2 linked regions of the Rhodobacter capsulatus SB 1003 genome follow. The protein of the gene in region 1 binds, or shares a complex with, the protein of each later gene. Links are inferred from orthologs where the notes say so. Each region holds a gene or a part of one and is shown in the gene's direction. Other genes may lie near its edges.

Region 1 (3,399 bases):
GCACCTCCAGCAATGCCGCCCCCGATGACGCAGGCCCGCCCAGAGGCAGCACCAGCGGCCAGAACGCCGCAGAGATCAACCAGGTCATCAACAGAAACCGCTGAAACCCGTTCATCCGGTTCGGAAGATGCTCCCACGCAAGCGCATCGGCCCGACGGAGCAGAAAGGAAAACTTCGCGGCGGAGTTCGTCAGCATCATCTCGCCTCCTCCAGAATACCCGGTGCTCTACCTATGGTTGCACGACTTTCGGAACAAAATCAACACGGCCAAAGCGAACAAAAGTCGAACGGACTTGGCTTTGCCGGAACGCAAGCTATAGTGGCGCCCCATGAGCAGTATCCTTGATGATGACGATTTCGGCGGGCTGAGCCTGTCGCAACGCGCCATGATGGCGGCGCGGGGTCCGGTGGGCACGCCCTGGCTCGACGGTCTGAACGACGCGCAGCGGCGGGCGGTGGAGGCGCTGGATGGCCCGGTGCTGATGCTGGCGGGCGCGGGCACCGGCAAGACCAAGGCGCTGACCGCGCGCATCGCGCATCTGATCCATTCCGGCCGCGCCCGCCCGAACGAGGTTCTGGCCGTCACTTTCACCAACAAGGCCGCGCGGGAAATGAAGGACCGCATCGGCCGTCTGATGGGCCAGACGCTCGAAGGCATGCCGTGGCTGGGCACCTTTCACTCGGTCTGCGTCAAGCTTCTGCGCCGTCACGCGGAACTGGTCGGGCTGCGGTCGAACTTCACCATTCTGGACACAGACGACCAGATCCGGTTGCTGAAACAGCTGATCCTGGCCGCGAACATGGATGAAAAGCGCTGGCCCGCGCGGCAATTGGCCGGGCTGATCGACAGCTGGAAGAACCGCGCCTGGACGCCCGAACATGTCCGCGGCGCGGACACCGCGCATTTCGACAACCGCGGCTCCGAGCTTTACGCCGCCTATCAGGACCGGCTGCGCACGCTGAACGCCGTCGATTTCGGCGATCTGCTCTTGCATATGGTGACGATCTTCCAGCGTCACCCCGACGTGCTGCAGCAGTATCAGCGCTGGTTCAGATATATCCTTGTCGACGAATATCAGGACACCAACACCGCGCAATATCTGTGGCTGCGGCTTCTGGCACAGGGGCATCGCAACATCTGCTGCGTCGGCGATGACGACCAGTCGATCTATGGCTGGCGCGGTGCCGAGGTGGGCAATATCCTGCGCTTCGAAAAGGATTTTCCGGGCGCCGTGGTGGTGCGGCTGGAACAGAACTACCGCTCGACCGAACATATTCTGGCCGCCGCGTCCGGTCTGATCGCCGCCAACCGCGACCGGCTGGGCAAGACGCTCTGGACCGCCGACAAGGGCGGCGAAAAGGTTCGGCTGATCGGCCATTGGGACGGCGACGAGGAAGCGCGCTGGATCGGCGAAGAGATCGAGAAATTATATAATGGTTCCCATCCGTTAGCGAAAAACAGAAGGAACACACGGTCAAAGACTCACGAGCAAGAATTCGAACGGCGCGTAAAAAACCAGCTTCCTCCCATGTTGCCAGAGATTCCGCCTGACACTTTGTTGTCAGATCGTCGAATTTTCGGAGACATTCACACGCGAGGATTGCTGCTCAAGCAATATGGATTGGAAGATCGCTCTTCCAATGTGGAAGCTCTCTTTCAATCGTTTATGCTTGGTGAAATCACTATCCTTGTCCGCGCCAGCCATCAGATGCGCGCCTTTGAAGACCGGTTCCTGACCATCGGCCTGCCCTATCGCGTCATCGGCGGCCCGCGGTTCTATGAACGGCAGGAAATCCGCGATGCGATGGCCTATTTCCGCCTGGCCGTGTCGCCCGACGATGATCTGGCCTTCGAGCGGGTGGTGAACCTGCCCAAACGGGGTCTGGGCGACAAGGCGCAGGCGGTGATTCAGACCTGTGCCCGTCAGGCCGAGGCGGGTCTGGTGATGGGCGCGAAAGCGGCGCTGCAACAGGGCGCGATCGGCGGCAAGGCGGCAGGGGCCCTGCGCGCTTTCCTCGACGGAATCGGGCGCTGGCATGCGGCGGTGCTGGAGAATGCCGACCATGTGCGGCTGGCCGAAACCATTCTGGAGGAATCGGGCTATACCGACATGTGGCTGGCCGACAAGACGCCCGAGGCGCCGGGGCGGCTCGAAAACCTGAAGGAACTGGTCAAGGCGCTGGAAAGCTTCGAGAATCTGCAGGGCTTCCTCGAACATGTCGCGCTGATCATGGACAACGACAAGGACCAGTCCGAGGACAAGGTCTCGATCATGACCCTGCATGCGGCGAAGGGGCTGGAATTTCCGGCCGTCTTCCTGCCCGGCTGGGAGGACGGGCTGTTTCCCAGCCAGCGCGCTCTGGACGAGGGCGGGCTGCGCGCGCTCGAGGAAGAGCGGCGGCTGGCTTATGTCGGCATCACCCGGGCCGAGGAGATTTGCACCATCTCCTTCGCGGGCAACCGGCGGGTTTACGGGCAATGGCAGTCGCAGCTGCCCTCGCGCTTCATCGACGAATTGCCCGCCACGCGGGTCGAGGTGCTGACCCCGCCCGGGCTTTACGGCGGCGGCTTCGGCGCGGCGACGCAGACCGGCTTTGGCAGTCTGGAAGCCCGCGCGACCAAGGCCGATGTCTACAATTCCCCGGGCTGGAAACGGATGGAAAGCCGCGCCAGCACGCCGCCGCGGCCCAAGGCGCGCACGGTGACGACGGTGGACAGCCTCGCCTTTGGCGTGGGCGACCGGGTGTTCCACGTCAAATTCGGCTATGGCGAGGTGATCGATCTGGAAGGCGATACCGCCTTGATCGAATTCGACAAGGCCGGGTCGAAACATGTCAAGGCCGGGTTCCTGAAACCCGCCGTCGGGCTGGACGACGTGCCGTTCTGAGCCCCGGTTCGGGCGGATCAGGAAGGGCACTGCCTTTCCCCGCCCGCATCGCAACAGCCGCGGCAAGACCGTTTCCCCAAGCGCAACAAAGGCCTGCGTCCCGCCCCGGCGGCGCGAATGCGCCCGCCGATGGCGGGGCGGGCGCAGGCCGAGGGCCTTTGGGCCCTCGGCGGGCAGGGGGAAATGCTGCGCGGGGCCTCGGCGATGGCCTCGGCCCGATCGGGCGTCAGACCTGCACCACCCGCACCGCCCCGCCCGAGGCGGTCAGCGCGATCTCGCCCTTGGCCAGCCGCAGCGCGTCATTGCCGAAGACATCGAGCCGCCAGCCGTTCAGCGCCGCCACGTCGCGCTTGCCCGCGGCGATCCGGTCCAGATCCGAGGCGGTGGCGATCAGCTTCGCCGCCACCCCGGCCTCTTCGGATTTCGCCTTCAAAAGCACCCGCAACAGATCGGCCAAGGCCGTGTTCACCTGCAGCTGCGCGTCCTCGTCGGGCACACGCGGGAAATCCTC
Region 2 (3,243 bases), 120 kb from region 1 along the record:
GTAGATGCGTGCGCGCATGGGATCCCCCTTTGTCTTGCCCCAGTCCTAGGCCGATCCGGGGAAAAATTCAAGCTCTGCATACAATGGTGTGCCGTCAGCGGCCCGATCCGGCGCGGCTTCGGGATCTGCGGGAAGGGGTGCTACCGGCCGGGCTTGGGGAGCGAGGGGTGGGGGTGGTGCCCCGGCCGGTAGCCAATCGCTGCTTGCCTGAACAATATGAGAACTTCCGCGCGCAAAAGCAAGCACAAACTATCCATAAGGTCATGTTTTCCATCAGAAAAATGCGCCTCCCCCTTAACCTTCGCTTAACATCTGCAGCAATCCCTTGAAAGAGAACGAAAAGGGACCGACATTGGGGCGGATCAAGGAGGCCCCATGCCCCACAACAACACCGACCGCCCCACCCCGCGCCCCGAGGTTCTGACCCGTCCGAAGCTTGAGGGCGGCAAGCGATTCGTGATGAAGAGCGAATTTTCCCCCGCGGGCGACCAGCCGACGGCGATTGCGGAGATCTCGAAAGCCGTGCTGGCGGGCGAGCGCGATCAGGTGCTTTTGGGCGCCACCGGCACCGGCAAGACCTATACGATGGCCAAGGTGATCGAGGCGACGCAGCGCCCGGCGATCATCCTTGCCCCCAACAAAACCCTGGCCGCGCAATTATACGGCGAATTCAAGGGCTTCTTTCCCGACAACGCGGTCGAGTATTTCGTGTCCTATTACGATTACTACCAGCCCGAGGCCTATGTCGCCCGCACCGACACCTATATCGAGAAGGAATCGATGATCAACGAACAGATCGACCGGATGCGCCACTCGGCCACCCGGGCGCTTCTGGAACGCGACGACGTGATCATCGTCGCCTCGGTCAGCTGCATCTATGGCATCGGCTCGGTCGAGACCTATTCGGCGATGACCCAGGATCTGAGCGTCGGCGGCCTGTACGAGAGCCGCAAGTTCCTCGCCGATCTGGTGGCGCAGCAATACAAGCGCCTCGATGCCGCCTTTCAGCGCGGTTCGTTCCGGGTCAAGGGCGACACCGTCGATCTCTGGCCCGCCCACCTGGAGGACCGCGCCTGGCGGTTTTCCTTCTTCGGCGAGGAGCTGGAGGCGATCATCGAATTCGACCCGCTCACCGGCGCCAGGACCGACAGTTTCCAGCAGATCCGCATCTATGCGAACAGCCACTACGTCACCCGCCGCCCCACCCTGCAGCAGGCGACGAAATCGATCCGGATCGAGCTGGCACAGCGGCTCAAGCAGCTCCATGACGAGGGCAAGCTGCTCGAGGCGCAACGGCTGGAACAGCGCACCAACTTCGATCTGGAAATGCTCGAGGCGACCGGCGTCTGCAACGGCATCGAGAATTACTCGCGCTATCTGACCGGCCGCGCCCCGGGCGAGCCGCCGCCGACGCTGTTCGAATTCATCCCCGACACCGCCATCGTCTTTGCCGATGAAAGCCACGTCACCGTGCCGCAGATCGGCGGCATGTATCGCGGCGACTACCGGCGCAAGTTCACGCTGGCCGAACATGGCTTCCGGCTGCCCTCCTGCATGGACAACCGGCCGCTGAAATTCGAGGAATGGGATGCGATGCGGCCGCAATCGGTCTTCGTCTCGGCCACGCCTGCGCCCTGGGAGCTGGAACAGACCGGCGGCGTCTTCACCGAACAGGTGATCCGGCCGACGGGGCTTTTGGACCCGGAGGTGGAAATCCGCCCGGTCGAGACGCAAGTGGATGATCTGCTGGACGAAATCCGCAAGGTCGCGGCGCGGGGGCTGCGCGTTCTGGTGACGACGCTGACCAAGCGCATGGCCGAGGATCTGACCGAATATCTGCACGAACAGGGCATCCGGGTGCGCTACATGCATTCCGACATCGACACGATCGAGCGGATCGAGATCCTGCGCGATCTGCGTCTGGGCGCCTTTGACGTGCTGATCGGCATCAACCTTCTGCGCGAGGGGCTCGATATTCCCGAATGCGGGCTGGTGGCGATTCTCGATGCCGACAAGGAGGGGTTCCTGCGCTCGGAAACCTCGCTGATCCAGACCATCGGGCGGGCGGCGCGGAACGCCGACGGGCGGGTGATCATGTATGCCGACCGCATCACCGGGTCCATGCAACGGGCGCTGAACGAAACCAACCGGCGGCGCGAAAAGCAGATCGCCTACAACCTGGAACACGGGATCACGCCGCAGACCGTGCGCAAGAATGTCGAGGACGTGCTGGCCGGGCTTTGGGCGGGCGACACCGACATGGCGCGCGTCACCGCCAAGGTGGAGGGGCCGGCGGTCGGTTCGAACCTTGCGGCGCATCTGGAGGCCCTGCGCACGAAGATGCGCAAGGCGGCCGAGAACCTCGAATTCGAAGAGGCGGCCCGGCTGCGCGACGAGGTGAAGCGGCTCGAAGCGGTGGAGCTGGCGGTGGCCGACGATCCGCTGGCGCGGCAATCGGCGGTCGAAGAGGCGGTCGAGGCCGCGACCCAGGCCAAGGGCCGCTCCACCGCCGGGCGGCCGGGGCAGCGCGGCGGGGTGAAGGGGCCGAAGAAGCGCTAGCCCCCTGCCCTAGCGGCCGACGCTGACATAGCCCTCGAAGCCCGCCTTTTTCGCATCCCTGGCGGAATAGATGTTGCGCAGATCGGCCATGCGCGGCGTCGTCATCTTTTTCGCCAGTTTCTTCAGATCGAGGGCACGGAATTCGTTCCACTCGGTCAGAAGCACGACACAATCGGCCTTTTGCACCGCCTTGTAGGCATCGTCCATCCAATGCACGCCGGGCAGCATCTGCTGCGCCTCGCGCAGGCCCTGCGGATCGACGGCGCGCACCTTGGCCCCCGCCCCGATCAGCGCGGGCACGATCGTCAAGGACGGCGCGTCGCGCATGTCATCTGTGTTGGGCTTGAAGGTAACCCCCAGAACGGTAATGGTTTTTCCATTCACCGAGCCGTCGCACAGATCGACGATCTTGTCGATCATCCGCCGTTTCACCTCGTCATTGACCTTGATCACCGTCTCGGTGATCTGCATCGGCACGGCATGATCCTGCCCCATCCGCGCCAAGGCCTGGGTGTCCTTGGGGAAGCACGAGCCGCCATAGCCCGGCCCCGCATGCAGGAACTTGTTGCCGATCCGGCCATCGAGCCCCATGCCGCGCGCCACTTCCTTGACATCGGCGCCGACCTTTTCGCACAGCCGCGCGATCTCGTTGATGAAGGTGATCTTCGTCGCCAGAAAGGCATT

Evidence for each region.
Region 2: the proteins of RCAP_RS07385 (region 1) and uvrB are in contact, whole or in part, in a crystal structure (PDB 7EGT), measured with the Thermus thermophilus proteins. The link is inferred for Rhodobacter capsulatus SB 1003 from one-to-one orthologs. Residues at the interface, in WP_096412145.1 of Thermus thermophilus: His654, Arg656, Phe657, Gln666, Asp668, Glu669, Lys680, Arg681, Leu682, Ser683, Lys685, Tyr686, Ala687; in WP_096411307.1 of Thermus thermophilus: Glu23, Leu25, Arg26, Asp27, Gly28, Glu29, Arg30, Phe31, Arg55, Glu326, Asp327, Phe328, Glu379, Ser382, Gln383, His398, Gly400, Arg401.

What each region holds. Positions count from the first base shown.
Region 1 is NC_014034.1:1,613,553-1,616,951, reverse strand. Bases 27-3,108 are described here. They hold RCAP_RS07385 (ATP-dependent helicase), read left to right. Parts: upstream 27-329; coding sequence 330-2,888; downstream 2,889-3,108. Other genes in these bases: RCAP_RS07390 (hypothetical protein), read right to left, coding at 27-199. Also shown: more of RCAP_RS07390, read right to left, coding at 1-26; rnd (ribonuclease D), read right to left, coding at 3,115-3,399. UniProt on the Escherichia coli protein: A helicase with DNA-dependent ATPase activity. Unwinds DNA duplexes with 3'-5' polarity. Translocates on single-stranded DNA with 3'-5' polarity. Initiates unwinding more efficiently from a nicked substrate than double-stranded DNA.
Region 2 is NC_014034.1:1,491,060-1,494,302, reverse strand. Bases 42-2,967 are described here. They hold uvrB (excinuclease ABC subunit UvrB), read left to right. Parts: upstream 42-375; coding sequence 376-2,559; downstream 2,560-2,967. Other genes in these bases: RCAP_RS06835 (UDP-glucose dehydrogenase family protein), read right to left, coding at 2,569-2,967. In the rest of the region: RCAP_RS06845 (ETC complex I subunit), read right to left, coding at 1-18; more of RCAP_RS06835, read right to left, coding at 2,968-3,243. UniProt on the Escherichia coli protein: The UvrABC repair system catalyzes the recognition and processing of DNA lesions. A damage recognition complex composed of 2 UvrA and 2 UvrB subunits scans DNA for abnormalities.